DNA from 4 places in the Enterobacter hormaechei subsp. xiangfangensis genome. Region 2 is predicted to be linked to each of the others. Evidence: predicted binding sites of a transcription regulator. Region 2 holds the regulator's gene; each other region holds the start of a gene.
What was found. Region 2 encodes CRP, which controls carbon source genes, mostly activating them, when cyclic AMP is high. Its sites were predicted from a motif close to ATGTGANNNNNNTCACAT; they were not measured.
Positions count from the first base shown of each region.

Region 1: serC (3-phosphoserine/phosphohydroxythreonine transaminase) is a predicted target of CRP. The motif match lies at 2,482-2,499, and genes of this name have one in related genera.
Region 3: deoC (deoxyribose-phosphate aldolase) is a predicted target of CRP. The motif match lies at 4,271-4,288, and genes of this name have one in related genera.
Region 4: BFV63_RS10900 (sugar transporter) is a predicted target of CRP. The motif match lies at 1,909-1,926, and genes of this name have one in related genera.

Region 1 is NZ_CP017183.1:1,579,290-1,587,209, reverse strand. Features, by position in the region: gene aroA (3-phosphoshikimate 1-carboxyvinyltransferase) at 1-1,225, opposite strand, end outside; gene serC (3-phosphoserine/phosphohydroxythreonine transaminase) at 1,294-2,382, opposite strand; gene BFV63_RS07435 (DUF421 domain-containing protein) at 2,545-3,237, opposite strand; gene ycaO (30S ribosomal protein S12 methylthiotransferase accessory factor YcaO) at 3,365-5,125, shown strand; gene focA (formate transporter FocA) at 5,532-6,389, shown strand; gene pflB (formate C-acetyltransferase) at 6,441-7,920, shown strand, end outside.
Region 2 is NZ_CP017183.1:4,229,806-4,237,725, reverse strand. Features, by position in the region: gene ppiA (peptidylprolyl isomerase A) at 1-262, shown strand, start outside; gene BFV63_RS20335 (putative adenosine monophosphate-protein transferase Fic) at 368-952, shown strand; gene pabA (aminodeoxychorismate synthase component 2) at 983-1,546, shown strand; gene argD (bifunctional acetylornithine/succinyldiaminopimelate transaminase) at 1,634-2,854, shown strand; gene BFV63_RS20320 (YccS/YhfK family putative transporter) at 2,851-4,938, opposite strand; gene crp (cAMP-activated global transcriptional regulator CRP) at 4,996-5,628, opposite strand; gene BFV63_RS20310 (OsmC family protein) at 5,939-6,343, shown strand; gene BFV63_RS20305 (phosphoribulokinase) at 6,410-7,279, opposite strand; gene BFV63_RS20300 (YheU family protein) at 7,310-7,528, opposite strand; gene BFV63_RS20295 (hydrolase) at 7,525-7,920, opposite strand, start outside.
Region 3 is NZ_CP017183.1:649,389-657,308, reverse strand. Features, by position in the region: gene deoD (purine-nucleoside phosphorylase) at 1-536, opposite strand, end outside; gene deoB (phosphopentomutase) at 662-1,885, opposite strand; gene deoA (thymidine phosphorylase) at 1,939-3,261, opposite strand; gene deoC (deoxyribose-phosphate aldolase) at 3,361-4,140, opposite strand; gene BFV63_RS03175 (YjjI family glycine radical enzyme) at 4,403-5,938, shown strand; gene BFV63_RS03170 (YjjW family glycine radical enzyme activase) at 5,913-6,773, shown strand; gene BFV63_RS03165 (metal-dependent hydrolase) at 6,768-7,550, opposite strand; gene BFV63_RS03160 (patatin-like phospholipase family protein) at 7,547-7,920, opposite strand, start outside.
Region 4 is NZ_CP017183.1:2,273,564-2,281,483, forward strand. Features, by position in the region: gene BFV63_RS10895 (MarC family NAAT transporter) at 1-593, shown strand, start outside; gene BFV63_RS10900 (sugar transporter) at 637-1,833, opposite strand; gene BFV63_RS10905 (PhzF family phenazine biosynthesis protein) at 2,010-2,798, shown strand; gene BFV63_RS10910 (PhzF family phenazine biosynthesis protein) at 2,821-3,633, shown strand; gene ptrR (putrescine utilization regulator PtrR) at 3,630-4,508, opposite strand; gene sad (succinate-semialdehyde dehydrogenase) at 4,608-5,990, shown strand; gene BFV63_RS10925 (methyl-accepting chemotaxis protein) at 6,117-7,706, shown strand; gene glsB (glutaminase B) at 7,769-7,920, shown strand, end outside.

The DNA.
Region 1 (7,920 bases), 2.0 Mb from region 2:
TACACTTCGGATCAAGGATAGTGACTGGCGTATCTGACAACGCCACCAGCGAGAAACACATCGCCATGCGGTGATCGTTGTAGGTGCCAATTTCTGCAAATTGCAGTTTTGCCGGCGGCGTGACGCGAATGTAGTCTTCGCCCTCTTCTACCTCGGCCCCCACTTTACGCAGCTCGGTTGCCATCGCGAACAGGCGGTCCGTCTCTTTCACACGCCAGTTGTAAATGTTTCGCAGCGTGGTGGTGCCTTTCGCAAACAGCGCAGCGGTAGCAATGGTCATCGCCGCATCCGGAATATGGTTCATATCCATATCAATGGCGTTCAGCTCACCGTGGGTACAGGAGATGAAGTCATCGCCCCAGGTCACCACCGCGCCCATTTTTTCCAGTACGTCAGCAAAACGGATATCGCCCTGCACGCTGTTGCGGCCAATGCCCGTCACTTTTACCGTACCGCCTTTAATCGCACCTGCGGCAAGGAAATAGGAGGCGGAGGAAGCATCGCCTTCAACCAGGTAGTGGCCCGGGGACTGATACTGCTGCGCTCCGCGCACCACGAAGCGCTGATAAGACTGGTTTTCCACCTCAACACCAAAGGTGTTCATCAGGTGCAGGGTGATATCAATGTACGGCTTAGAAACCAGGTCGCCTTTAATGCTGATAACGGTGTCCTGTGGTGCCAGCGGTGCGGTCATCAGCAGCGCAGTCAGGAACTGACTGGAAACGCTACCGTCAACCTCAACATTGCCGCCAGTGAATCCCCCGCGCAGACGCAGGGGCGGGTAATTTTCCTGCTCAAGATAATCAATCTGCGCGCCGCCCTGGCGCAGGGCATCCACCAGATGGCCGATCGGACGCTCTTTCATTCGCGGCTCACCGGTCAGCACAATATCGTTACTCCCCAGACACAGCGCAGCGGCCAGAGGACGCATCGCGGTACCGGCGTTACCCAGGAAAAGCTCCAGCGCTTCAGCAGAATGTAACGCGCCGCCGTTACCAGTGACTTCACAACGGGTACGATCGTCAGACAGCGCGTACTGAACGCCCAACGCTTTCAGTGCATTGAGCATATGGCGCACGTCATCGCTGTCCAGCAGATTAGTGAGGACGGTGGTGCCGTTTGCCAGAGCTGCCAGCAGCAGAGCGCGGTTCGAGACACTTTTTGAACCAGGCAGATTAATGGTGCCATCTACCCGCGCGATAGGTTGTAACGTCAGGGATTCCATGAAACTCAACTCTCAACTCAACATAATAAAAACCCCGCAGGAACGCTGCGGGGGTGAAAAACAGCCAATTAACCGTGACGACGTTCGAAGTCGATCATGAAATCAGTCAGGGCTTTAACGCCTTCCAGCGGCATGGCGTTATAGATAGAGGCGCGCATCCCGCCTACCACACGATGGCCTTTCAGCGCATGCAGACCCGCCGCGAAGGACTCTTCCAGGAACACGTTATCCAGGTTGCTGTCCGCCAGCTGGAACGGCACGTTCATGCGCGAACGGTTAGTTTTGGCGACATCGTTACGGTAGAAATCGCTCTTGTCGATCACGCCGTACAGCAGTTCAGCCTTTTGCTGATTGATCTTATCCATCTGCGCCACACCGCCTTTTTGCTTCAGCCATTTGAAGACCAGGCCGGAGAGATACCAGGCAAACGTTGGTGGGGTGTTGAACATGGAATCGTTGTCGTTCAGGACGGTGTAATCCAGAATTGACGGGCAAGACTTATGGGCTTTCCCCAGCAGGTCTTCACGCACGATAACGATTGTCAGGCCCGCAGGACCGATGTTTTTCTGGGCACCCGCGTAGATGACGCCGTAGCGGCTGACATCCAGCGGGGTGGACAGAATGGTTGAAGAGAGGTCCGCCGTCACAATGACATTTTCGCCAAAGTCTGGCTCTTCGTGAATGGCAATACCGTCGATGGTTTCGTTCGGGCAGTAGTGAAGATACGCGGCGTTGTCAGAAAGCTGCCACTCACTCATCGGCTTCACGGCGCGCAGACCGTCAACGGTCACTTTGGCATCGATGACATTCGGCGTGCAATATTTATGCGCTTCTTTTACCGCACTGGCCGCCCAGTAGCCCGCATCAACGTAATCAGCGGTGGTTTTGTCGCCCAGCAGATTGAGCGGGATACCCGCAAACTGGCCGCGTCCACCGCCGTGACAGAACAATACTTTGTAGTTCGAGGGAATATTCAGCAGATCGCGAAAATCCTTTTCTGCCTCTTCCGCCACCTGAATAAACGCTTTACCCCGGTGGCTGACTTCCATCACCGACGTACCCAGACCGTTCCAGTCACACAGCTCCTGTTGAGCCTGTTTGAGCACATCTGTCGGTAACATTGCCGGACCTGAACTGAAATTAAAGACTTGAGCCATTTCCCCTCACCACGCTAAAAGCCATAAGTTATAACTGTGGATATCGGTTTTATCATTCAGTGACACGCGCCGCAATGTCTAAAACTGATGGCCGAAGAAATGTGTCACTCGTCACACAATACAATCTGCCGTACCGTTGTCACAAAACCGACAAAATCGCTGTCAGGTGATGCGTTTAGCCCGGCTAACCTTCGTCCATTCTGGATTCGTACAGCGGGGGCATAATTGATGATCGCCCGCCTGCATGACCACCACATGACTACATTTTATGCAGGCATACTCCCCCGCTTCAGGTACAGTTTTGTATCGTTCGATAAGCATATCCGGCAGGATGCACAGACCGGGCTTCACCTCATCGTCGGGATAGTAATAAACGCTGATTTGACCATTCGTTTCCATAATCGCCAGACGCACCTGCCCCAGTTGCTCAACACTGCTCAGACGGAGTTCCATAAAGAACTCAAACTCCGTCATATTGGCGCTTTGCACATTTTCCCAGGCCAGCTGACCGTCCTCGACGATAACGACCGGCTTCCCTTCAAGCAGATCTTCCAGCTTTTCACTTTTCGACATCAGCCACATGACAAGGCGGTAAAGCAGCGCCAGTGTGACAAAAACGATAAATACCGGCACCATCGGCACATCATCATAGAAGGCGACATCCCCCGCCGCGGAACCCAGCGTCAGGATGATCAATACTTCAAAAAGCGACATCTGCCGCACGCCGCGACGACCGGTGATTTTAAGAAACAGGAAGACCAGAACGAAGGTATACAGACTACGCAGCGCCACTTCGCCTAAAAATTCAGGGGGGACTTTATCAAACGCCATCCGCTGGAGATCGAATGCTTTCATTTTTCTATGCCTTAACAGTGAGTTACTGACAATAAGCATAGCCCAGTCTTTTATTTTCGCCGGAGATAGCACCCGTCAGGCAAAACCCGTATCATTGCGCGCTTTACGTACGATAAAAGTGAACGCCATGACTCAAACGTTTATCCCCGGCAAAGACGCCGCTCTGGAAGATTCCATCGCTCGCTTCCAGCAGAAACTGACCGACCTGGGTTTTAACATCGAAGAAGCCTCCTGGCTCAATCCGGTGCCGCATGTCTGGTCTGTGCATATTCGCGATAAAGACTGTGCCCTGTGCTTTACCAACGGTAAAGGCGCGACAAAAAAAGCGGCACTGGCCTCCGCGCTGGGTGAGTATTTTGAGCGTCTGTCCACCAACTATTTCTTTGCTGACTTCTGGCTGGGCGAAACCATCGCCAACGGCCCGTTCGTTCACTATCCGAACGAAAAATGGTTCCCGCTGACCGAAGACGATGAACTGCCGGAAGGAATTCTCGACGCGCGCCTGCGTGCCTTCTACGATCCGGAAAACGAACTGACCGCCAGCATGCTGATCGATCTGCAGTCCGGTAACGACGATCGCGGTATTTGCGCCCTGCCGTTTACCCGTCAGTCTGACGAGCAGACCGTCTATATCCCGATGAACATCGTCGGCAACCTGTATGTGTCCAACGGCATGTCTGCCGGTAATACCCGCAACGAAGCGCGCGTGCAGGGGTTGTCTGAAGTTTTCGAGCGTCACATCAAAAACCGCATTATTGCTGAATCCATCAGCCTGCCGGAGATCCCGGCTGACGTGCTGGCGCGCTACCCGGGCGTGGTGGAATCCATCGCCAAACTGGAAGCAGAAGGTTTCCCAATCTTTGCTTATGACGGCTCTCTGGGCGGCAAATATCCGGTTATCTGCGTAGTGCTGTTCAACCCGGCCAACGGCACCTGCTTCGCCTCCTTCGGCGCGCACCCTGACTTCGGCGTGGCGCTGGAGCGTACCGTGACCGAACTGCTGCAAGGTCGTAGCCTGAAAGATCTCGACGTGTTTACGCCGCCGACCTTTGATGACGAAGAGGTCGCCGAGCACACCAACCTCGAAACGCACTTCATCGACTCCAGCGGTTTGATCTCCTGGGATATGTTCAAACAGGACGCGGACTATCCGTTCGTGGACTGGAGCTTTGCCGGTACGACGGAAGAAGAGTTCGCCACCCTGATGGCGATCTTCCACGCGGAAGATCAGGAAGTCTACATTGCCGACTATGAACATCTCGGCGTTTACGCGTGCCGTATTATTGTGCCAGGTATGTCGGACATTTATCCGGCAGAAGATCTGTGGCTGGCAAACAACAGCATGGGCGCGCATCTGCGTGAAACCCTGCTGGCCCTGCCAGGCAGCGAGTGGGATAAAGAAGATTATCTGAACCTGATCGCCCAGCTGGACGAAGAAGGACACGATGATTTCACCCGCGTACGCGAACTGCTGGGTCTGGCGACCGGAAAAGATAACGGCTGGTACACCCTGCGCATCGGCGAGCTGAAAGCGATGCTGGCGCTGGCGGGCGGCGATCTGGATCAGGCTTTGGCCTGGACCGAGTGGACGATGGAGTTTAACCAGTCCGTCTTCTCCGCCGAGCGCACTAATTATTACCGTTGCCTGCAAACGCTGCTCCTGCTTTCTCAGGAAGACGACCGCGAGCCATTGCAGTATCTGAACGCCTTTGTGCGTATGTACGGTGCGGATGCCGTTGAAGCTGCCAGCGCGGCGCTGAGCGGTGAAGAACCATTCTACGGCCTGCAAGCGGTTGACAGCGATCTGCAAGCCTTCCCGGCGCATCAGTCACTGCTGAATGCGTATGAAAAATTGCAGAAGGCAAAAGCCGCTTACTGGTCAAAATAAGCGCATATAACATTAATGGCTGTAGGCGTATTCAATCGCCTGAGCTATATTACGGGGCAATTTCATTGCCCCTTTTTTTTTATTTTTCCGCAATGACGTTTAATTGTAATAATTAAGTTAACCACGGGTAAATATAAAAACGCTTACCTGAGCTTTACTGTTACTAATTATAATAAATACTCCATTTTAATTAACTGTTCCATGGGAGGCTGAAGGAAAAAATTCAACTCTTTTCATAACTTTTAAAATTTATTTTTATACGGATAATCAAATACTTACTCCGCTTTTGCTGTAAAACCATACACACTGCGGGCCTATAAGCCAGGCGAGATATGATCTATATCAATTTCTCTTCTATAATGCTTTGTTAGTATCTCGTCGCCGACTTAATAAAGAGAGAGTTAGTGTGAAAGCTGACAACCCTTTTGATCTATTACTCCCCGCTGCGATGGCGAAAGTTGCCGAAGAAGCGGGTGTCTACAAAGCCACGAAACATCCGATGACGACGTTCTTTCTGGCCATTACGGCTGGGGTGTTCATCTCCATCGCTTTCGTCTTCTATATCACAGCCACCACCGGCACGGCCGGGATGCCTTTCGGCATAGCGAAACTGATTGGTGGTATTTGCTTCTCACTGGGCCTGATTCTCTGCGTCATCTGCGGCGCCGACCTCTTCACCTCAACGGTGCTGATTGTTGTGGCAAAAGCCAGCGGAAGAATTACCTGGGGTCAACTGGGGCGCAACTGGCTCAACGTTTACGTTGGCAACCTGATTGGCTGTCTGCTCTTTGTTCTGTTGATGTGGCTCTCTGGCGAGTATATGACCGCCAACGGCGGCTGGGGGCTTAACGTCCTGCAAACCGCCGACCACAAAATGCACCATACATTTATCGAAGCCGTTGCTCTCGGCATCCTCGCAAACCTGATGGTCTGCCTGGCGGTCTGGATGAGCTACTCTGGTCGTAGCCTGATGGATAAAGCCATGATTATGGTTCTGCCGGTTGCGATGTTTGTTGCCAGCGGCTTTGAGCACAGTATTGCGAATATGTTCATGATCCCGATGGGGATTGTTATCCGCAACTTTGCAAGCCCGGAGTTCTGGACTGCTGTAGGTTCAACCCCGGAAAGTTTTTCACACCTGACGATTATGAACTTCATTACTGATAACCTGATCCCCGTCACTATCGGGAACATTATCGGTGGGGGTCTGTTAGTTGGGTTGACATACTGGGTCATTTACCTGCGTGGCGGCGATCATCATTAATGGTTGTCTCAGGCAGTAAATAAAAAATCCACTTAAGAAGGTAGGTGTTACATGTCCGAGCTTAATGAAAAGTTAGCCACAGCCTGGGAAGGTTTTACGAAAGGTGACTGGCAGAATGAAGTCAACGTCCGTGACTTTATTCAGAAAAACTATACCCCGTATGAAGGTGACGAATCCTTCCTGGCTGGTGCGACTGACGCAACCACCAAGCTGTGGGACAGCGTAATGGAAGGCGTTAAACTGGAAAACCGCACTCACGCGCCAGTTGATTTTGACACCTCCGTTGCTTCTACCATCACTTCTCACGATGCTGGCTACATCAATAAAGCCCTTGAGAAAATTGTTGGTCTGCAAACTGAAGCACCACTGAAACGCGCAATCATCCCGTTCGGTGGTATCAAAATGGTTGAAGGTTCCTGCAAAGCGTATAATCGCGAGCTGGACCCAATGCTGAAAAAAATCTTCACCGAATACCGCAAAACCCATAACCAGGGCGTATTCGATGTTTACACCAAAGACATTCTGAACTGTCGTAAATCTGGCGTTCTGACCGGTCTGCCAGATGCCTATGGCCGTGGCCGTATCATCGGTGACTACCGTCGCGTTGCGCTGTACGGTATCGACTTCCTGATGAAAGACAAATACGCGCAGTTCGTCTCTCTCCAGTCTGACCTGGAAAACGGCGTAAACCTGGAAGCGACTATCCGTCTGCGTGAAGAGATCGCTGAACAGCACCGTGCGCTGGGTCAGATCAAAGAGATGGCGGCTAAATACGGCTGCGATATCTCTGGTCCTGCTACCAACGCTCAGGAAGCTATCCAGTGGACCTACTTCGGCTACCTGGCCGCAGTTAAGTCTCAGAACGGTGCAGCAATGTCCTTCGGCCGCGTATCCACCTTCCTGGATGCGTACATCGAACGTGACCTGAAAGCAGGCAAAATCACCGAACAAGACGCTCAGGAAATGATTGACCACCTGGTCATGAAACTGCGTATGGTTCGCTTCCTGCGTACCCCAGAATATGATGAGCTGTTCTCTGGTGACCCAATCTGGGCAACCGAATCTATCGGCGGTATGGGCGTAGATGGCCGTACTCTGGTAACCAAAAACAGCTTCCGTTTCCTGAACACCCTGTACACCATGGGTCCTTCTCCGGAGCCGAACATCACCGTTCTGTGGTCTGAAAAACTGCCTCTGAACTTCAAGAAATTCGCCGCTAAAGTGTCCATCGACACCTCCTCTCTGCAATATGAGAACGATGACCTGATGCGTCCTGACTTCAACAACGATGACTACGCTATCGCTTGCTGCGTAAGTCCAATGGTTGTTGGTAAGCAAATGCAGTTCTTCGGTGCGCGTGCAAACCTGGCGAAAACCATGCTGTACGCAATCAACGGCGGCGTTGATGAAAAACTGAAAATGCAGGTTGGTCCTAAGTCTGAACCGATCAAAGGCGACGTGCTGAACTATGACGAAGTCATGGATCGCATGGATCACTTCATGGACTGGCTGGCTAAACAGTACGTGACCG
Region 2 (7,920 bases):
CCTGTTGAACAAGCGCGGCACCATCTCCATGGCGCGTACGGCGGACAAAGACAGCGCCACCAGCCAGTTCTTCCTCAACGTGGCTGATAACGCCTTCCTGGACCACGGTCAGCGCGACTTTGGCTACGCGGTGTTTGGCAAAGTGGTGAAAGGCATGGACGTGGCGGATAAGATCTCTCAGGTTCAGACTCACGATGTCGGTCCATACCAGAATGTGCCGACTAAGCCTGTCGTCATTCTCTCCGCGAAAGTGCTGCCGTAATCGTTCGTCCACACGGGCATATCCTGCCCGTGTCTTTCCGCCCTCCCTGCGAAAGCGCGTTTTGCTGCTTATACTTGTGGCAAACGGACTATTCAGGGAGGCGTAGTGAAAAAACTCACCGACAAGCAAAAATCCCGTCTCTGGGAGCAACAACGTAGTGTCAATTTTCAGGCCAGCTGCCTCCTTGAAAAAGGTAAGGGGCCCGCTGAACCCGATATCGAGACGCTGGAACTGGGGCCTTCCGCACCGGGTTTACCCCATCTGTGTCTTATTCACCGCCATTTATTCCGCAACGAAATGAAAGGCGCGGGCGAGCTGCGCACCGCCGATATTTCCAAGGGCGACATTCCTTTTTGCCATTTCGAGTACATCGAGAAAGTGGGTAATGAGCTGATGGCTTCGCTGGAAAGTGATAAATATCTGGTAGGCCTTCAGAAAGAAGAGTTTACAGACAGAATCAGTCATTACTACTGTGAAATCAACATGCTACATCCGTTTATGAGCGGTAATGGCGTGGCCCAGCGGATCTTCTTTGAACAACTGGCTATTCATGCGGGCTACGTGCTGAACTGGCAGGGGATCGACCCGGACGACTGGGCTGCCGCCAACCAGAGCGGGGCGATGGGGGATTTGACCGCCCTGAACGTCATCTTCGCCAAAGTTGTGAGCGAAGCGCGGGAATCTGCGTAAAATAGGGCGGCCATTTTTTCAGGAGCCGTCATGATTCTGCTGATTGATAACTATGATTCCTTTACCTGGAACCTCTACCAGTATTTTTGCGAGCTGGGGGCAGAGGTGGTTGTCCGCCGTAACGATGAGATCGCGCTGGATGACATTGACGCGCTGGCACCTCAGAAAATCGTGATTTCGCCCGGGCCGTGTACCCCGTCGGAGTCCGGCATCTCGCTGGCGGTAATCCAACACTATGCGGGCAAACTGCCGATTCTGGGCGTCTGCCTGGGTCACCAGGCCATTGCGCAGGTCTTTGGCGCCACCATTGTCCGTGCCGCGAAAGTCATGCATGGCAAAACCTCACCGATCACACACACCGGTACCGGCGCATTCCTGGGGCTAAACAATCCGTTAACCGTGACGCGCTACCATTCTCTGATTATTGATCCGCCGACCCTGCCGGCCTGCTTTGAGGTTACCGCCTGGAGCGAGACGCAGGAGATCATGGGCATTCGCCACCGCGAGTACGATCTGGAAGGTGTGCAGTTCCACCCGGAAAGCATTCTCAGCGAACAGGGGCACGCGCTGCTGGCTAATTTCCTTAATCGCTGAATATCGGTTGCCTTGCTGTGATTTTTTATGCATATTTTGTGATTATATTTTCACAATAACTGTGACATAAAAATGGATGGTCATGACATGGCAACTGAACAACCAGCAATTACCCGCGCGACATTCGATGAAGTGATCCTGCCGATTTATGCACCGGCTGAATTTATCCCGGTGAAAGGGAGAGGCAGCCGCGTCTGGGATCAGCAGGGCAACGAGTATGTTGATTTCGCAGGCGGTATTGCGGTGACGGCACTGGGCCATTGCCATCCTGCGCTGGTGGACGCGCTGAAAACGCAGGGCGAAACGCTGTGGCACACCAGCAACGTGTTCACCAACGAACCGGCGCTGCGTCTGGGGCGTAAGATCATCGATGCCACCTTCGCCGAACGCGTGCTGTTTATGAACTCCGGCACCGAAGCCAACGAAACCGCCTTTAAGCTGGCGCGCTACTACGCAACCACGCGTCATAGTCCGTACAAAACCAAAATCATCGCCTTCCATAACGCCTTCCACGGTCGCTCGTTCTTTACCGTTTCCGTGGGCGGCCAGCCGAAGTATTCCGACGGCTTTGGTCCGAAACCTGCGGATATCATCCACGTGCCGTTTAACGATCTGCACGCCGTTAAAGCGGTGATGGACGATCACACCTGTGCCGTGGTGGTCGAGCCCATTCAGGGGGAAGGCGGCGTCACGGCGGCCACTCCGGAATTTCTGCAAGGGCTGCGCGAACTGTGCGACGAGCACCAGGCGCTGCTGGTGTTTGATGAAGTGCAGTGTGGGATGGGTCGTACCGGGGATCTGTTCGCTTATATGCACTACGGCGTAACGCCGGATATTCTGACCAGCGCGAAAGCGCTCGGCGGCGGTTTCCCGGTCAGTGCGGTACTCACTACCCAGGATATCGCTTCCGCATTTCATATGGGCTCACACGGCTCCACCTACGGCGGTAATCCGCTTGCGTGTGCCGTGGCGGGTGCGGCGTTCGATATCATTAATACGCCGGACGTCCTGAATGGCGTGAATGCGAAACGCGATCTGTTTGTGAAACATCTTCAGCAGATTGACGAACAGTTTGATGTCTTCAGCGAAATCCGCGGAATGGGGCTGCTGATTGGCGCCGAGTTGAAGCCTCAGTATAAAGGCCGCGCGCGCGATTTCCTGCACGCCGCCGCGCACGAAGGCGTCATGGTGCTCAATGCCGGGCCGGACGTGATGCGCTTTGCGCCATCGCTTGTGGTGGAAGACAAAGACATCGAAGACGGATTAACCCGTTTTGCCGCGGCAGTCGCGAAGATCGTCAGCGGCTAATACGCGGTTCGTTTTAACCGGCGCGTTAACCAAATCCCGTGATGCGGGCGCTGACGCCATGCCACCGACGAAATGGTGTGCATGGTGTTCAGGTGGCCGAGAACGCGCTGTAAATGCTGCTCAAGGGTGCTCATCGGCCCGTGGGTCAGCGTCTCCGGCGCTTCCAGAATGTTCGAATCACCTGACTCGCCCGGTGCATCATACTCCAGGCGCTGCTGACAGCGCTGCAACGCAATTTCACACGACTGCAAATAGCGCTGCGCCAGATCCGGCGTCAGCATCGTGTGCTCCCGCGCCAGCGTCGTCATGGCATTGATGTGCTCGACGATAAACTGGCTGTGCGTGACCCACAGCTTCATGTCAGCCAGATAGTGCGCGTTAAAGCCCGGCTCCTGCATGGCCTGGTTAAGGGAGTTGAACAGGGCGTTATGCGCCTGGTTGACCTTCATTCGCTCGTAGGCCAGCGGAGAGGGCTGTGGGTCATCGCTCAGGATCAGACGAATGGCCTGCTGGTCAGCTTCCAGCGCGTCGTGGGCGTTCTGCCTCAACAGCCCGCTCTGCCACTGCGGCCACAGCCAGACCATGCCGCCAAAGGCGATCAGGCAGCCAATCAGCGTATCGACCAGACGGGCAATAATAAACTGTTCCCCGTTAAGCGTGAGCAGTTGAAGGGTATACACCGCCGTCACCGTAAAGCCCACCATCGCCCAGCCGTAGTTTTTGCGGATAATCAGATAGCTCACCAGCGTGATTGCCAGCATACCGGCCAGGGTATAGCCCTCCGGCACGTGGAAGTGCAGCGTCACGCCCGCGATAATCAGCCCCGCCATCGTACCGCCCGCCCGATGCAGAATGCGCACCCGCGTGGCGCCATAGCCGTTCTGGGTAACAAACAGTACGGTCATTAAGATCCAGTAGGGTTTCGGCAGGTGCAGGGCCATCCCCATCAGGCTGGCGATGCTCAGCATCACACTGATCCGCGCGGCATTGCGCAGGGCGGAAGATTTCAGTGAAAGATAGCTTTTGAGCGCGGGCAGCAGCGGCAGCCGTTTTTGCTTATCGGCCATCAGGTCTCGCGCATAAAGCGGGCGCTGGGTACGTAACACCCGGGCGATGCGGCTGAAATGCCAGGCAGCAAATTGCCCGACCGGGTTTTCCGCGTGCTGACGCGCAATCTTTTCCAGCGCGCCGAGCTGTTTGTCCATGTTAAAGCGCGTCGGGTAGCGGTGATAGAGGATATCGTCAGCCAGCACCCGCAGGCGGGCCGCGACGGTCTGCGCGTTCCAGCGGATCACCGCTTCTGCATGGCTGCGCTCCACCAGCTTTTGCACCTCTTCCGGATTATGAAGGCTGACGGAGATATGCTCCTGCAAATCCAGCCCGACCTGGAAGATTCGCAGCAGCCGCTTGTATTCATGATTTTTGTTGGCGGCAAGCATGTGCAGCTGCTGATAGCACTGGCTGATCAGATCCACCACTTTTTGCTGGCGCGCCAGTAGCGGCGGCAGGGATTTTTCCGGGTCGGTATGTTGAGTGAGCAGGGTGTATTTTGCTTCGCAGTATTCAGCAAGCTGCACGTAGAGCAGGCTCAGGGATTCGCGCAGCGGCTGTTCCCGCCACAGCCAGAACCAGAACCAGTTAAACAGCCCGTACCACAGCGTGCCGAGGGCGTAGATTAGCAATGGCTCCCACACCGGCATGTTGCCTGCAAGGCTTAAGGTGAAGATGGCGGCAATCAGCGACGCGGGAAGCAGGCGGGCGTGTAGCGAGCTGATTTCGGCGGTGACGCCGAGCGTCATCGCCAGCACGGTCAGGATCAGAGGCAGAGGAATGTCGCGGGCCAGTAAGAGCTGTACGGCAAGGCTACAGCCGGCAAACAGGCAGCCGCCAATAATCAGACGTTTAAAAAAGCGTTTATGCGGCGTATCCAGACCGGCAATGTTGCAGCAGGCGGGCACGAGGGAAAACAGCAGGCCTTGCTGAAGATGTCCGAGGATCAGGCCCACGGCCACGGGAAGACACAACACCAGCGTTTGTCGCAGTGCGTAGTTAACTTCCGGGTGATAGATCAGCCTGCGCCACATGAGGAGTAGAGACAAAAACGGCGTGCCACCCTGCGGCGGCACGCCGTTTGACCGGAATTAACGGGTCCCGTAAACCACGATGGTTTTACCGTGGGCGGAGATCAGGTTCTGATCTTCCAGCATCTTCAGGATACGGCCCACTGTTTCACGGGAGCAGCCGACGATCTGACCGATTTCCTGGCGGGTAATTTTAATTTGCATACCGTCAGGGTGGGTCATGGCGTCTGGCTGTTTCGCCAGGTTCAACAGCGTCTGCGCGATACGACCGGTTACGTCCAGGAAGGCGAGGTTACCCACCTTCTCAGAGGTCACTTGCAGACGGCGTGCCATCTGGGAAGAGAGACGCATCAGGATGTCAGGGTTGACCTGAATCAGCTGACGGAATTTCTTATAAGAAATTTCAGCCACTTCACATGCTGTTTTTGCACGAACCCAGGCGCTACGTTCCTGGCCTTCTTCAAACAGGCCCAGTTCACCGATAAAATCGCCCTGGTTCAGATAAGAAAGGATCATCTCTTTCCCTTCTTCATCTTTGATCAGCACGGCCACCGAGCCTTTAACGATGTAATACAACGTTTCCGCTTTTTCACCCTGGTGAATCAGCGTGCTCTTTGATGGGTACTTATGAATGTGGCAATGAGACAAGAACCATTCGAGAGTCGGGTCTGTTTGCGGTTTGCCAAGCACCATGCGCTGTTATCCTCTGTTATAAGCTGTCACCAGAGTCATAAGATGCATCCGGACTCTGGGGTTGCAATCGAATTCTTACCCATACCTGGGAAGTCGGCTGTCGTAACGTTTCGCAGCCAGTAAAGTTTGATGTCCTCTGCATACATGTGTAACGTCAATGTATTACTGTAGCATCCAGAGTGTTTTAGCATAGCTTTCGCCGCGTGTCTCCTGGTGTCTCGCTTCAGCATGACGCAGGTCGCCTTCCGTTGCGAGAAATGTAACGTACACGTAATCTGTCATAAAAAATGCAACGTTGGAGTGAGTGAATATGCAAGCGCGTGTGAAATGGGTTGAAGGGTTAACGTTCCTGGGCGAGTCTGCTTCCGGGCACCAGGTTTTGATGGATGGCAACTCCGGCGATAAAGCGCCAAGCCCGATGGAGATGGTGCTGATGGCGGCGGGCGGATGCAGCGCGATCGACGTGGTGTCGATCCTGCAAAAAGGCCGTCATGACGTGACCGATTGTGAAGTGAAGCTGACGTCAGAACGTCGCGAAGAGGCGCCACGCCTGTTCACGCATATTAATCTGCACTTTATCGTCACTGGCAAAGAACTGAAGGATGCGGCGGTCTCGCGTGCGGTTGACCTGTCTGCGGAGAAATACTGCTCTGTGGCGTTAATGCTGGAGAAAGCGGTAAAAATCACCCATTCGTATGAAGTGATAGAGGCTTAATTATTGGGGCATCGTGCGTGTTGATGCCCTCACCCTAACCCTCTCCCACGGGGAGAGGGAACATGTTCACGCGATTTGCTTTCCTTCCATCAGCCGCTGCACCAGCGGTGTCATGATAAGTTCCATTGCCAGCCCCATTTTTCCCCCGGGCACCACTAACGTATTCATGTGCGAAATAAACGAACCCTGTAGCATCGCCAGCAGCCAGGGGTAATCAATGCCTTCCAGGTTGCGGAAGTGGATCACCACAAAGCTCTCGTCCAGCGACGGGATGCTTTTTGCAGCGAACGGGTTAGAGGTGTCCACGGTGGGGACGCGCTGGAAGTTAATGTGGGTTCGGGAGAACTGCGGCGTCAGGAAGTTGATGTAATCTTCCATGGAGCGCACCACCGAGTCCATGACCGCCTCTCGCGAATGGCCGCGCTCGCTCATGTCACGCGTCAGCTTCTGGATCCACTCAAGGTTAACAATCGGCACCACCCCCACCAGCAAATCCACGTGGCGCGCCACGTCGTGCTGAGGCGTCACCACGCCGCCGTGCAATCCTTCGTAAAACAGCACGTCAGTCGGTTCCGGCAGCGGCTGCCAGGGCGTGAACGTGCCGGGGACCTGGTTCCATGGCACGGCTTCATCGTAGGTGTGGAGATACTTGCGGGACTGCCCGGTACCGCTTTGCCCGTATTCACGGAAGGTTTGCTCCAGCAGGCCGAAGTCATTGGCCTCCGGGCCGAAGTAGCTGATGTGTTTACCCAGATCGCGCGCCTTGCGGATGGCCATATCCATCTCCGGGCGCGTGTAGCGGTGAAAGCTGTCGCCTTCTACCTCGGCCGCCCGTAAGTTAAGCTGGGCGAAGATCTTGCGGAAGGCGAGGCTGGTGGTAGTGGTTCCCGCCCCACTCGAACCCGTAACGGCAATAACCGGATGTCTGGCAGACATAGCAACTCCCTGACTGGAAAAGTGTAAAGATCAGCCATGAAACGCGTTGCGGGGCATGATATTGACCGTCTCATGCAGTTCGGACCATACCAGCACCACGTCGCCGCTTTTAAGCTGGCGCTTAACATCGTTGACCTTTTGTTCAAGCGAACGTTCATGTTCACCATAATCGGTGCCTTCGCGCAAGACAAAGCTTTCAATCAGATTATCGAGCGTGTCGGGAGAGAGATCCTGCCAGGGAATAATCATTTTTTACCGTCCAGATAGGCCGTTAACCAGTCGGGAATACGCGTCTCAAGCCACATTTTTGGCCGACGCAGCGTGCCGCCGACAAAACCGACGTGTCCCCCGAATTGGGTGAGCTGATACTCCACGTTGGCCGGCAGATGATCGGGCGCCGGGATCGAGTGATGATCCATAAACGGATCGTCTTTGGCGTGGATAATCAGCGTGGGTTTCGTGATTTGATTCAGTAAAGGCATGGCGCTGCACTGACGGTAATAGTCAATCGCATCGGCAAAACCGTGAATTTTCGAGGTGATCAAATCATCAAACTCGCGCAGGCGCTTCACGCGTTTGAGCTGTTGCAGCGTCACAGGCAGCGTATCCGGATAGGCCTTCAGCTTGCGCGCGGCGTTGGC
Region 3 (7,920 bases), 1.1 Mb from region 2:
ACACCCAGAATGCCGTATTTTTCCATCACGTCGAACATGTCGCCTTCTGGCGAGTAGAACAGATCGGCAGAGAACAGGTTGCCCACGCGCGCGTCAACGCCCAGCGCTTTTGCCGCGTCAACCGCGTTACGCACCATGTCAAAGTCAGCAATGGCCGCAAAGTCATGATCTTTAAAGCGAATGCGGTTGACTTTAGAGTCGGTGCACGCGCCCATGCCGATCACCACGTCACGCAGCTTAACGTCCATGCGAACCGCGCCGCAGGAGCCGACACGGATGATTTTCTTCACGCCGAAATCGGTGATCAGCTCTTTGGTGTAGATGGAGCAGGATGGGATACCCATGCCGTGACCCATCACGGAGATTTTGCGGCCTTTATAGGTACCGGTGAAGCCCAGCATGCCGCGCACGTTGTTCACTTCACGCACGTCTTCGAGGAAGGTTTCTGCAATGTGCTTCGCGCGCAGCGGGTCGCCCGGCATCAATACGACGTCAGCGAAATCACCCATTTCTGCATTAATGTGAGGAGTTGCCATCTTCAGTTCCTTTTACATTGTTGTTTTTTCCGGGTGGCGGCTGCGCCTTACCCGGCCTACATTCTGTTTTCCCTCTCCCTGTGGGAGAGGGTCGGGGTGAGGGCATCAGGCCTCACCCAATCCGTTTAGAACATAGCCTTGCCATATTCCATGTCAGACGTACCAAAGTATTTCGCAATCGTCTGGCCGATGTCCGCGAAGGTTTCACGGTGACCCAGCGAGCCCGGTTTGACTTTCGGGCCGTACACCAGCACCGGAATGTGCTCACGGGTGTGGTCGGTACCGGTCCAGGTCGGGTCACAGCCATGGTCAGCGGTCAGGATCAGAATGTCATCTTCTCCCACCAGCTCCATCAGCTCTGGCAGACGGCGGTCAAACAGCTCCAGACCCGCAGCATAACCGGCGACGTCGCGACGGTGGCCCCAGGAGGAGTCGAAGTCCACGAAGTTGGTGAAGACAATGGTCTTATCGCCCGCTTCTTTCATCTCTTTGATGGTGGCGTCGAACAGCGCATCCAGACCGGTCGCTTTGACCTTTTTGGTAATGCCGCAGTTGGCGTAAATGTCCGCGATTTTACCCACGGAAACCACGTGACCGTCTTTCTCGTCGACGAGTTTTTGCAGCACGGTCGGCGCCGGTGGCTCCACAGCCAGATCGTGACGGTTGCCGGTACGCTGGAAGTTACCCGCTTTGTCGCCGATAAACGGACGCGCGATAACGCGGCCAATGTTGTAGCCGCCTTCGGTCAGCTCTTCACGGGCGATTTCGCACAACTCGTACAGTTTATCCAGGCCAAACGTCTCTTCATGGCAGGCGATCTGGAACACGGAGTCAGCAGAGGTATAGAAAATCGGCTTGCCGGTTTTCATGTGCTCTTCGCCGAGCTGGTCCAGAATCACGGTACCGGAAGAGTGGCAGTTACCGAGGTAGCCCGGCAGGTTGGCGCGCTTCACCAGCTTATCAAGCAGCTCTTGCGGAAAGCTGTTCTCGTGATCGGAGAAGTAACCCCAGTCGAACAGCACCGGCACGCCGGCGATTTCCCAGTGGCCGGACGGAGTATCTTTACCGGAAGAGAGCTCGTGCGCCCACGCGTAGGCGCCCACCACTTCCGCGTTACCGTCCATACCGGCTGCGATCTTACCGGTAGAGCCTTCATGCGCTTTTACCAGCCCCAGACGGGTCAGGTTTGGCAGGTTCAGAGGGCCTTTACGACCGTTGTCCGCTTCGCCTTTTGCACAGGCTTCCGCGATGTGACCCAGGGTATCGGAACCCACGTCACCAAATCGTTCTGCATCTTCGGTTGCGCCGATGCCGAATGAGTCCAGCACCATAATAAATGCACGTTTCATAATTGTTCTCCGTACTTAGTGCTTCATAAAAATGCGATCAGATCAGTATACCGCTATTCAGTGATACGACGATAGACCGTCGGTGTGGTTTCCGGTGCTTTATCGTCAAGAGATATTGCCGCCTTCACCGCTTTCGCCGCGTCCTGCCAGCTGGCTTCATCTTTCGCGTGGATCACCGCCAGCGGACGTTGGCCGTCAACGCTGTCGCCCAGACGGGCCATATCGGTAAAGCCGACGCTGTAATCAATGGTGTCCGATGCCTGACGACGACCGCCGCCCATAGACACGACAGCCATGCCGAGCGCGCGGGTATCCATAGCCGAGACAAAGCCTTCGCTATCCGCATAGACCGCTTTGCTGAGCATCGCGGTGGGCAGGTATTTCGCGTAGTTTTCCACGAAGTCGGTCGGGCCTTTCTGCGCCGCCACCATCCGACCAAAGATCTCCGCCGCTTTGCCGTTGTCCAGCACCGCCTGAAGCTTCGCGCGCGCGTCAGCGTCGTCTTTGGCCAGCTTGCCGGAGATTAACATCTCAACGCACAGCGCCATGGTGACATCGAACAGGCGCGGGTTACGGTATTCGCCTGTGAGGAACTGCACAGCCTCGCGGACTTCAACCGCGTTACCGGCGCTGGAGGCCAGCACCTGGTTCATGTCCGTCAGCAGTGCGGTGGTGCGCACGCCCGCGCCGTTGGAAACGCCAACGATCGCTTCGGCCAGCGCCTCAGAGAGTTCATAGGTTGGCATAAACGCGCCGCTGCCCACTTTCACATCCATCACCAGCGCATCCAGACCTTCCGCCAGTTTTTTGGCAAGGATAGAGGCGGTGATCAGCGGGATGGAGTCTACGGTCGCGGTAATGTCACGCGTCGCGTAGAAACGCTTGTCAGCCGGAGCAAGAGAGCTGGTCTGGCCGATAATCGCCACGCCAACGTCTTTAATAATGTCGCGGAAGCGGTTGTCATCCGGGAAGATATCGAAGCCCGGAATGGCTTCCAGTTTGTCGAGCGTACCGCCGGTGTGGCCCAGGCCGCGCCCGGAAATCATCGGGATGTAACCCCCGCAGGCTGCCACCATCGGGCCAAGCATCAGGGAGGTCACGTCGCCCACGCCGCCGGTGGAGTGTTTGTCCACAATCGGGCCGTTGAGGTTGAGGCTTTTCCAGTCCAGAACGGTTCCTGAATCTCGCATCGCCATGGTCAGCGACACGCGCTCAGGCATCGACATATCGTGGAAGAAAATGGTCATCGCCAGAGCCGCAATCTGCCCTTCAGAGATGGTGTTATCACGAATGCCATTGATAAAGAAGCGGATTTCTTCGTCGCTTAATGCATGACCATCACGTTTTTTACGAATAATTTCTTGTGCGAGAAACACGGTAACCTCCATGCGGAATCGGGTGAATGGCGGCGGGTATGTTGACCCGCCCCACGATCCTTTAGGCCGGGTTAGCGTAGCGCCATCCGGCAATTCAACTTAGTAGCTGCTTGCGCTCTTACCGTCGCCGTGACCCAGCGCTTTCAGCAGGCTGGCCAGCAGGCTGGACGCGCCGAAGCGGTAGTGGCGGGAGTCCGCCCAGTCGGCGCCGAACAGCTCGTCGGCAATCGCCAGGAACTGCTGCGCGTCTTCTGCGGTACGCACGCCGCCTGCCGGTTTGAAGCCAACGGTTTTGGACACGCCCATATCACGGATGACTTCCATCATGATGCGTGCGCTTTCCGGGGTAGCGTTGACCGGCACTTTACCGGTAGAGGTTTTAATGAAATCCGCGCCCGCTTTGATGGAGATTTCAGACGCCTTACGAATCAGCGCCTCTTCTTTCAGCTCGCCGGTTTCAATGATCACTTTAAGCAGCACGTTTGCCGCCGCACACGCGTCTTTACAGGCTTTCACCAGGTCAAAACCGACCTGCTCGTTGCCGGCGATCAGCGCGCGGTACGGGAATACCACATCAACTTCGTCTGCGCCGTACGCAATCGCTGCGCGGGTTTCTGCCAGCGCGATCTCGATATCGTCATTGCCGTGCGGGAAGTTAGTTACGGTGGCAATGCGCACGTCCGGCGTGCCCTGCTCTTTCAGCGTTTTGCGGGCAATCGGGATGAAGCGCGGATAGATACAAACGGCGGCGGTGTTACCCACTGGCGTTTTCGCCTGATGGCACAGGGCGATGACTTTTTCATTGGTGTCGTCATCGTTCAGGGTGGTCAGGTCCATCAGTTTCAACGCGCGCAGGCTGCTTGCAGTTAAATCGGTCATAACATTCTCCAACGGCAGTGCCGTATAAATTTTACCTTGCGGGTCTGTGAGTATTCTAACATTCACCCGCATCCACACTTCGACATTCATCACAGTTAATGAAAACTGTGTGCAAATTTGCATTACTGTAATGAGATCTGCTTCAAATTTTAGTGCGTTAATTGCTGACTAAATCGGCGATATCCCCTTTCTGATCAAAAGCGCCACCAGGCTGGCTTCCTACAATTCGTTCACTATCCGCAGAACAACCAAGGAAGTGAACATGCCCGACGCCCTGCAACAACGTTGCCAGCACATTGTGACCAGCCCGGTGTTAACCCCAGAACAAAAACGTCATTTTCTGGCGCTGGAAGCGGAGAACAATCTGCCCTATCCCGCTCTGCCAGAGGCGGCCCGCGCCGCGCTGGACGAGGGATTCATCTGCGACATGTTCGAAGGCCATGCGCCTTACAAACCGCGCTACGTGCTGCCGGACTACGCTAAATTTCTGGCTAACGGCTCAGAATGGCTGGAGCTGGAAGGGGCGAAAGATCTGGATGATGCCCTCTCGCTGCTCACTATCCTTTATCACCATGTTCCGTCCGTCACATCGATGCCGGTCTATCTGGGCCAGCTCGATGAAATACTCAGCCCCTATGTTAAAATTCTAACACAGGATGAAATCGATAGCCGAATAAAACGTTTCTGGCGTTACCTGGACAGAACCCTGCCCGATGCGTTTATGCATGCCAATATCGGCCCGGCGGATACGCCTGTCACCCGAGCCATCCTTCGCGCGGATGCAGAACTAAAGCAGGTTGCGCCGAACCTGACCTTTATCTACGATCCGGATGTAACCCCCAGCGATCTGCTGCTGAGCGTGGCGAAAAACATTTGTGAATGTAGTAAGCCGCATATTTCTAATGGCCCGGTGAATGATAAAATTTTCACAAAAGGTCGCTATGGCGTGGTGAGCTGTTACAACTCCCTGCCGCTGGCGGGCGGCGGCAGCACGCTGGTGCGCCTAAACCTGAAAGCGATTGCGGAACACAGCCGCTCACCGGAAGACTTTTTCACCCGTACCCTTCCTCACTACTGCCAGCAACAAATCGCGATCATTAATGCGCGCTGCGATTTTTTATATGAACAATCCGGCTTCTTTGAGAATAGCTTCCTGGTGAAAGAGGGGCTGATTGATGCCGATCGTTTTGTGCCGATGTTTGGCATGTACGGTCTGGCCGAAGCGGTGAACGTGCTGTGCGAGAAAGCAGGCATTACGGGACGTTACGGTAAGAACGAACAGGCCAATGCGCTGGGCTACCGCATCAGTGAACAGCTTGCGGCGTTTGTCGAAAACACGCCGGTGAAATACGGCTGGAAGCAGCGCGCGATGCTTCATGCGCAGTCGGGGATCAGCTCTGACTCGGGCACCACGCCGGGCGCGCGCCTGCCCTACGGCGACGAACCGGACCCAGTCAGCCACCTGCTGACCGTGGCACCGCACCATAAACACTACGCTTCCGGGATCAGCGATATTCTCACCCTGGAGGAAACGGTTAAACGCAATCCTCAGGCTGTGGTGCAGCTGTGCCTGGGGGCGTTCAACGCCGGTATGCGCGAGTTTACCGCCAACGTTGCGGGTAACGATCTCGTGCGCGTTACCGGCTATATGGTGCGGCTCTCCGATCTGGAGAAGTACCGGGAAGCCGGATCGCGCACCAACACCACCTGGCTCGGCGAGGAGGCCGCGCGCAATACCCGTATTCTGGAACGTCAGCCGCGCGTGATAAGCCATGAACAGCAGATGCGCTTTAGTTAGTCAGGTCATACCCTTCTCCTGCGTGGACGGGCCGGGCAGCCGCCTGGCGTTGTTCCTCCAGGGCTGTAACCTGCGCTGCAAAACCTGCCACAACCCGTGGACGATAGGGCGCTGCAACGACTGCGGCGACTGTGTTCCCCACTGTCCGCATGATGCGCTGACGATTCAGGCCGGGCGCGTCTGGTGGCAGGAGAGTCACTGTCAGCAGTGCGACACCTGTCTGCACCTGTGTCAGCAGCAGGCGACGCCGATGGCGCAGCGCTATAGCGTCGAGGAGATCCTCTCCCGGGTGCTCACGTGCGCGCCGTTTATTGAGGGCGTGACCGTCAGCGGGGGTGAGGCCACCACGCAGCTGCCGTTTTTGGTTGCGCTTTTCACCGCGATCAAAGCCGATCCGTCCCTGCGCCATCTGACGTGCCTGGTGGACAGCAACGGCCTGTTAAGCGAAACCGGCTGGCAAAAGCTGTTACCGGCGTTTGACGGCGCGATGGTGGATCTGAAAGCCTGGGGCAATGAACATCACCGTTTTCTGACCGGGCGCGAAAACACGCTGATCAAGCAGAGCATCCGCTGGCTGGCCGATCGTCATCGCCTGACGGAGCTGCGCCTGCTGGTGATCCCCGATCGGTGTGATTATCTGCAACATCTGCCATCGCTGACCGCTTTTATCCACACGTTGGAGAACGTTCCGGTGCGGATCAACGCGTTTCATGCCCATGGGGTTTACGGGGAGGCGGCGCGATGGCGGAGCGCCACGCCGGAGGACATCGAGCCGCTGGCGCAGGCCCTGGAACGGCAGCAGATCACGGTGATCCGCCCGGCCCTTTATCTATAGCGTGATGCCGAAGACCGCTCGGGTATTTTCCAGCAGCGCGCTGGCAATCACATCTTCAGGCTCCTGACGCAACTCACACAGCACATCAAAAACGCGCGCCGCCTGCTCCGGGCGGTTAGGCTGGCCCTGAAAACCATTCAGCGGCATGTCAGGCGCATCCGTTTCCAGCAGGAGCGAGGTCAGCGGGAGCTGTGCCATCACATCACGGGTTTTGCTGGCACGCGGATAGGTAATGGTGCCACCGACGCCAATTTTATAGCCCAGCTCGATAAAACGCTGCGCCTGCTGAAGGCTTCCAGCGAAACCATGGACCACGCCCCTGCGCGGCACGTCGATGCGCTTCAGGTGCATCGCCAGTTTGTCATGGGTACGTCTGGAGTGGAGGATCACCGGCAGATCGTGGCGCTTTGCCAACCGGAGCTGCGCGTCCAGAATCGTCTGCTGGCGTTCAAACTGCGGATCTTCACGATAGAGATCGAGGCCGATCTCACCGATGGCAACCAGCTTCGTATCCGCGTTTTGCAGCGTGGCATCCAGCCTGTCGAGATGGTCATCAAGATGGTGCTCAATAACGATCGGATGCAGACCCAACGCGGCATACAGCGCATCGTGCCCCCGGGCAAGCGCCAGAACTTTGTCGAATCTCGCCGCTTCAATAGCGGGCACAATAATGGCTCTCACACCGGCCTCAGCCGCACGCGCAAGACTGGATGTTTCCTCCCCGCTAAACGGCGGGAAATCAAAGTGGCAATGGGTATCGATAAAGCAGTGCGTCATGCCAGATCCTCGTTATCGAGTAAGCCATCGTTGGCCTGCGGCGCGTCCACCAGCGGCATCGCCACCGCGTCATTGGCCACAACGGCAGGCGGCAAAATGATGCTTTTATGCCGATGAAGAGGCGGTTGCTCGGCCAGCATTTTCCCGACGGTCGCCAGGAAGTAACGCCCGCACAGCCGCCCCGTTTTGTAATCCATACGCAACGCAGGCAGCCGACTGCCCAGCGCCATGCTCAACAGCGGCTTCGGCGGATAAATTTCAAAGATGCGCAGCTTGCCCGGTGGTTTTTCAATAAAACGCTGCATCGCGCCGTAGGTGGTTTCATGCTGCTTCGCGATATTCACCAGCGGTTGCAGGCTGCTGTCGCCCA
Region 4 (7,920 bases), 2.0 Mb from region 2:
TGGCGCTTTTTCTGGGGCTGGCGGGGAACATGAACAGCGCGGAGCGCAATCAGCAGTCGATGATGGCCTCTGTGTACGTCTTTGCCATAATGATGGTGGCTTATTACGCCGGGCAACTGGTGATGAATACCTTTGGTATTTCGATTCCCGGTCTGCGTATCGCTGGCGGGCTGATCGTGGCCTTTATTGGTTTCCGGATGCTGTTCCCGGCGCACAAAGCGCACGAATCCCCGGAAGCCAAAAGCAAATCGGAGGAGCTTGAAAGCGAACCGAGCGCCAACATCGCGTTTGTGCCGTTAGCCATGCCGAGCACGGCAGGGCCGGGAACGATTGCGATGATCATCAGTTCCGCCTCAACGGTGCGTGATGGGTCGACATTTCCGCACTGGGTTATCACCGTTGCGCCGCCGATCATTTTTGCGCTTATTGCCATTATTGTCTGGGGGTCATTGCGCAGTTCCGGGGCGATTATGCGCTGGGTGGGCAAGGGGGGGATTGAAGCTATCTCCCGTCTGATGGGCTTCCTGCTGGTCTGTATGGGCGTGCAGTTTATTATTAACGGCGTGCTGGAGATTGTTAAGACGTATCATTGAGAACGTTGCCGGGTAAGCGCAGAGCCACCCGGCACAACAAACGTCAACCGTGGCTGGTCTGTTCTTCCATCGCGACCGGCCATTTACGGAAGATAAGCACCGACCAGATCAGCGCGATCAGCGCCGGAATCGCCCCGAGATAGCCAATGGCCGACATCGATACATGCAGGCTGATCTGATTTCCCACCAGCGCACCGGCGCCAATCCCCAGATTAAAAATCCCGGAGAAGAGCGACATCGCTACGTCCGTGGCGTCCGGGGCCAGCGCCAGCACTTTGACCTGCATTCCCAGACCAATAATCATGATCGCCACGCCCCAGAACAGACTGAGGATCGCCAGATGACTCTCGCTGCCTGCCGCAGGCATCAGTAACAGCAGACATGCCAGCAGCAGGCCAATCGCACTGCTTACAAGCGCAGACGCATGCTGATTGCCCAGCTTCCCGAACAGGATGCTGCCGATAATCCCCGCGCCGCCCAGGATCAGCAGCAGAACGGTGGCAAAGTTAGCGCTAAAGCCCGCCACAACCTGAACAAACGGCTCAATATAGCTGTAGGCCGTGTAATGGGCGGTCACCACAATCACGGTCAGCAAATAGATGCTCATCAGCGCCGGTCGACGCATCAGCAGCGGAAGACTTCTCAGCGAGCCGGAGTGTTCGCTGGGCAGTTTTGGCAGCAGTTTGATCAGACACACCAGGGTGATCAGCGCCCCCATGCCGATGGCAAAGAAGGTGGTGCGCCAGCCGAAGTATTGACCCACAATGCGCCCGATCGGCAGGCCTAACACCATCGCCAGCGCCGTTCCGGTGGCAATCAGGCTCAGCGCCTGGGCGCGTTTCCCCGCCGGGGCCAGACGAATGGCGAGCGATGCGGTGATCGACCAGAAAACGGCATGGGCAAACGCGATGCCGACGCGGCTGATGACCAGCACGGTGAAGTTCCATGCCATAAATGACAGCACATGGCTGGCAATGAACACCACAAACAGCCCAATCAGCAGCTTACGACGTTCCATCTGGCTGGTCAGCAGCATAAACGGCAGCGACATCAGCGCTACCACCCATGCATAGATGGTCAGCATAATGCCAACCTGTGCCGTTTCCATATGGAAGCTGGCCGCAATGTCGGACAGCAGCCCAACCGGAACAAATTCCGTGGTGTTGAAAATAAACGCTGCGATGGCGAGCGTGACCACGCGTAGCCACGCGACCCTGCGGGAAACCGTGTGTGTTGTCATAGGGATATCTGGGATTCGTTGCCTGAAAGATGAGGAGACGATCTTAAAGCCTTAAACGGCGAAAACTCAACCGTTATGTGATATGAATCACAAAATTTACCTTCATGCAGCGGTAGCGAACGCGGTTGTTTTCATTGAAGATAAAGAACAACACAACAAAAACAGGCGGTAACACAATGCAGGAGATTGATTTTTATCTGGTAGATGCGTTCAGCGCGTCCTCCTTTGGCGGCAACCCGGCGGCGGTGTGCCCCCTCGACGCGTGGCTACCGGATGAGACGTTACTGCGGATGGCACAACAGCATAACCAGTCGGAAACCGCGTTTTTTGTGTGTACCAAAGGGGGGATCGAGTTGCGCTGGTTCACCACGCTAACCGAGGTTAATCTGTGTGGTCACGCGACGCTTGCCGTGGCGTATATTCTGTTTAACGAACTGGATTATCCGGACTCACGCCTTCATTTTGACACTGCCTCTGGTCGCCTGACCGTCAGCCGTGAAGGTGACTGGATGACGCTGGACTTCCCGGCCTGCCCGACGCAGGCGCAGACGCCGCCACCGGAGTTGCTCACCGCACTCGGTATCAGCCACTACGTCGAGGCGCGAAAAGGCCGCGCCTGGGTGCTGGTACTGGAGAGCCGCGAGCAGGTGGAAGCCATTAATCCGGATTTCTCCGCCATGACGCCGGGGGAGCATAAAGTGGCCGTCACCGCCCGGGACGAAGGAGAATACGACTTTATCAGTCGTTTCTTCTCGCCGGGCGTGGCCGTGCCGGAAGATCCTGTCACCGGCTCCGCGCACACCATGCTGATCCCTTACTGGAGTGCACGGCTTGGCAAAACACAGATGTTTGCCCGCCAGGTTTCCGCCCGTGGAGGAGACGTACGCTGCGAACTCAAGGGCGACCGCGTGCGGATGGGCGGGCAGGCGGCGCTGTATCTGAAGGGCACAGTATTTCTGCGCTGAATAAATCTAAGAGGAACCAACGATGCAGGAAATTGATTTTTATCTGGTAGATGCTTTCAGCGGCAGGGCGTTCGGCGGCAATGCGGCGGCGGTGTGTCCGCTGGAAGCGTGGCTACCGGATGAGACGCTGCTGAAGATGGCGAAGCAGCATAATCAGTCAGAGACGGCGTTTTTTGTCCGAACGGATAACGGGTTTGAACTGCGCTGGTTTACCACGCAGGATGAAATTAACCTCTGTGGCCACGCAACCCTCGCGGCTTCTCACGTTATTTTTGAATACCTGGATTATCCGCATACGGAAATCACCTTCACCACGCGCTTTGTCGGCGAACTGACGGTACAACGCAGCGGCGACTGGCTGACGCTTAATTTCCCGGCGTGGTCAACCGAGGTTGTCGATACTCCACCCCCAGTGCTGTTCAGCGCGCTGGGCATTAACGCGACAAACGAGGTCCGTGTGGGGCGTGACTACATGGTGGTGCTCGACAGCCAGCGGCAGGTGGAGGCGCTGACGCCGGATATCACTGCCATGCTCCCGCTGGGGAAAATGGTCTGCGTTACAGCGCCGGGAGATGAGTATGATTTCGTCAGCCGCTTCTTCTGCCCGGGGGAAGGGGTGCCGGAGGATCCGGTGACGGGATCAGCTCACAGCATGCTGATCCCGTACTGGAGCGAAAAGCTTGGTAAAACGCAGATGTCGGCCCGCCAGGTCTCCTTGCGCGGCGGGGATCTGCGCTGCGAGCTGAAAGGCGACCGCGTGCTGATTGGAGGGCAGGCCACGCTGTATATGAAGGGAAAAATTTTCCTTCGACTCCAGGACTACGTTCAACTTTAACAACTGGGCGCAGGTGGCTGACGCTCGTTCAGCAGCGCGATAAATGCCTCCAGCTGGCGGGTCATCGCCCCGCGTCGCCACACCAGCCAGGTGGTGAGCCAGCGCCAGTTTTCCGCCAGCGGCCACGCCGCCACCTGATGATGCCCCGGCATGCTCTCCAGCATGGAGCGGGGCATCAGCGCAATGCCTGCCCCGGCAATCACACAGGCGAGCATCCCGTGGTAGGACTCCATCTCATGGATCCTTCCCGGCGTTACGCGGTCGGCATGGAACCAGCTCTCCAGATGACGCCGGTAAGAACAGTTGGCGCGAAAGGCATACACGTCGCTGCCGCTCACCTGCGTGGCTTTTGACACTTCCGCGTGGCCCGCAGGGGTGACCAGCATCATCTCTTCCCGGTAAACCGGCATCCCTTCCAGTTCCGGGTGCGAGAGCGGCCCGTCGACAAAGGCGGCGCTAAGCGTCCCTTCAAGCACGCCGTCAATCATCGTACCGGAAGGCCCGGTGGATAACGCAAACTGAATGCGCGGATAGCGCTGGTTAAACCGCGCCAGACTTTCCGGAATGCGTACGGCGGCGGTACTTTCCAGCGCGCCGAGCGAGAATAATCCCTGCGGTTCATCCCCGGCGACGACCATTCGCGCTTCGTCGACCAGCGCCAGGATCTGTTTGCTGTAGCGCAAAAAATTGTGCCCGGCGGGGGAAAGCCGCAGGCGCTGATTCTCGCGAATAAACAGCTCCACGCCGAGATCCGCTTCTAGCTGTCGGATGCGGGTGGTGAGGTTTGAGGGCACCCGGTGTACCTTCTGCGCCGCCTGGGTAATGCTGCCGGTCAGTGCGACGGCGTTAAACATCTCAAGCTGAGTTAAGTCCATACCGTTCTCGATTCGTGAATAAGGTGGTGAGTATTATTCATTTTTAAGAAATAGCAGAGTAGGCCACAATCAATCAACTGTTATTACGTGGAGAACATCATGACCTATTCATCTGCTACCCATGCCCACTCTGTCAACCCGGCTACCGGCGAAACGCTGGCTGCTTACCCGTGGGCAACGTCCCGTGACGTTGAGCGTGCCATTGCACAGGCGGATACTGGTTTTCGTCAATGGCGACGCGAAAGCGTGGCGCACCGGGCGCAAAAACTTCGCGATCTGGGTGCGGCACTGCGTAGCCGTGCGGAAGAGATGGCGCAGACTATCTCCCGGGAGATGGGCAAGCCCATTGTGCAGGCGCGTGCGGAGGTGGCTAAGTCCGCCAGCCTTTGCGACTGGTACGCTGAACACGGCCCGTCGATGCTGCACCCGGAATCAACCCAGGTCGAAAATGCGGTGATTGAGTACCGTCCGCTGGGACCTATTCTTGCGGTGATGCCGTGGAACTTCCCGCTCTGGCAGGTGCTGCGCGGTGCGGTGCCGATCCTGCTGGCAGGGAACAGCTATCTGCTTAAACATGCGCCTAATGTGCTCGGCTCGGCGGAGCTGATCGGGAAGGTATTCGCGGATGCCGGTTTCCCGGAGGGGGTCTTTGGCTGGGTGAACGCGACGAATGACGGCGTCAGCCAGGCGATTAACGATCGGCGTATCGCGGCGGTGACCGTAACCGGCAGCGTTCGGGCTGGTGCGGCAATTGGCGCGCAGGCGGGCGCGGCGCTGAAGAAATGCGTGCTGGAGCTGGGCGGTTCCGATCCGTTTATCGTTCTGAACGATGCGGATCTTGATCTGGCCGTCAACGCGGCGGTGGCCGGACGTTATCAGAATACCGGACAGGTTTGTGCGGCGGCAAAACGCTTTATTGTGGAAGCGGGCGTAGCGGACGCCTTTACCCAACGCTTTGTTGACGCGGTCAAGGCGCTGAAGATGGGCGCACCGGATGAGGAAGATAACTATATTGGCCCGATGGCGCGATTTGATCTTCGCGATGAACTGCATCAGCAGGTGCAGGCTACGCTGGCGGAAGGGGCGACCCTGCTGCTCGGCGGAGAGAAGCTTGCCGGGAGCGGTAACTATTATGCGCCAACCGTACTCGGCGGCGTCACCCGACAGATGACGGCCTTCCGTCAGGAGCTGTTTGGCCCGGTGGCCGCGATTACCGTCGCCAATGATGCGGCGCACGCGTTGCAGCTGGCTAACGACAGCGATTTTGGCTTATCGGCGACGGTCTTTACCGCTAACGATGCGCTGGCTGAAACCTTCTCTCGCGAGCTGGAGTGCGGCGGAGTCTTTATCAACGGCTATAGCGCAAGCGATGCGCGCGTTGCCTTTGGCGGAGTGAAGAAGAGCGGCTTCGGGCGAGAGCTATCTCATTTCGGTCTGCATGAGTTCTGTAATGTGCAGACGGTGTGGAAGGATCGCATCTAATATTGTTGCCGGGTAAGGCCAGGCCGCTACCCGGCAGTTCACGTTTCCTGTCATTTTTGCGTAATGGTTCTGTCATTTTCGTTTCGTAGACTCGCCGCGTCTAACGTATTGTTACAGAAGAAAATTATGAACCTAACGCAAATTTTTAGTCGTCTTGCGCCGCGCTTTATTCCTCGTCAGTTTGGCCTGCTGACCGGCATCTTTTGTATTATTGGCCTTTTCTCCGCCCTGCAACTCTCTTCCTCCTTCCTGCTCACCGCCTCCCTGAATCAAGCCCAGCGTAACGAACAGCGCAATCAGCTGGCCTGGCAGCAACAGAGCAGGCTGGATCAGGCCCGTATTTCGCTGCTTGCGGCGAGCGATCTGCTCAACCGCTCCGGAGTGTACTTTATGCAGGATAAAGAGACCGGTTCGGAAGGGAGCTGGCATAGCCTGATGGACGAGGCGCAAAAATCCCTGGCGGCGTCTCAACAGGCATGGCAAGCATGGCTCGCGCTTAATCCTCCGCAGGACGAGGGGCTTGTTAACAGCTATCAGCTGTTCTTCGGTGCCATTAGCGAGCAGGCGGAAGGGCTGGTGAAAACCAACAGCATCGACCTCTTTTTTGCCGTACCCGCCCAGGCCTTTCAGACCGATTTTAATGACAACTTTGCACGCTATCAGCAACGGAGTGAGAAGCAGGCGATACAGGGGCGTCAGTCGCTCATGGAACAACTCTCAGGCCTGCAACGGCTGTTCCTGTTTGCGCCGCTGGTGCTGCTGGCCATTGCCATAGCCGTCTGGTTTGGAATGGCGAAGTGGGTGATATCCCCGCTACGCCGTCTGATTATCCATATTAACCAGCTTGCGGCAGGGGATTTATCAGGCACGCCGCCTGACGTTGTGCGCTTTAACCGTGAAATCAGCCAGCTCTGCGGCAGTATTACCGCCATGCAGCTTGGGCTACAGCAGCTGGTGACTCAGGTCAGCGAGGCCACTACCGCCATGGTTGAAAATATTGGGTCACTTGCGCAGGGGAATCAGAAGCTTTATCAGCAGTCTACGCGACAAGCCAAAGAGCTGGAGGAGGTGACCGCGCATATCGCCGATCTCGAAACCCACGTTGAGGGGAACACAGGTTATGCAAAACTCGCCCGCTCGCGCGCGGATGAAGCCCGACAGGCTGCCGTAGGCGGGGAGCAAATGATGACGGCGGTGAATGGCTCGATGCAGACGATCGTCGACCGATCCTCAGAGATGCGCGGGATCGTCGCGATGATCGACAGCGTGGCGTTTCAGACCAACATTCTCGCCCTCAATGCTGCCATTGAAGCCGCCCATGCAGGAGAGCAGGGGCGCGGATTTGCGGTGGTCGCCCGGGAAGTGGGGTTGCTGGCCAGAAAAAGCAGTCACTCTACGCAAACCATCCAGGCGCTGATTAACCACTCGCTTCAGGGCATTGAGGAAGGATCTCAGGTGGTAAACCGTCTGGAAGAGAATTTGCAACAGGTCACCGGGCTGGTGGCGAATCTGAGCAGCCTGCTGAATGATATTTCCTTGGCCACCCTGAATCAGGGGGATAGCATCCATCAGATGACCCGTCAGCTTCAGGCGCTGAATCAGGTATCACGTCAGACTGATGTGCTGGTTAGCGAAGCGTCAAATGCCTCTGAGCGCCTGCATCAACAGTCCGATCTTTTGTTGCAGGCCGTCTCGCGTTTTCGTCTCCCTGCCTGACGTGACGTATAAGCCTCTGTTATACTCGCAGCCCGTTTTAGCCTGAGGGCAAGGAGCAAAGTGTGGCTGCGGTCATCCATAATGAGATGCTGGACGAGATTCTGGCGCAGGTTCGTCCGTTACTGGGGCAGGGTAAGGTTGCCGATTACATTCCCGCGCTGGCCTCGATCAGCGGTAATAAGCTCGGCATCGCCATTTGTACTGTCGACGGGCA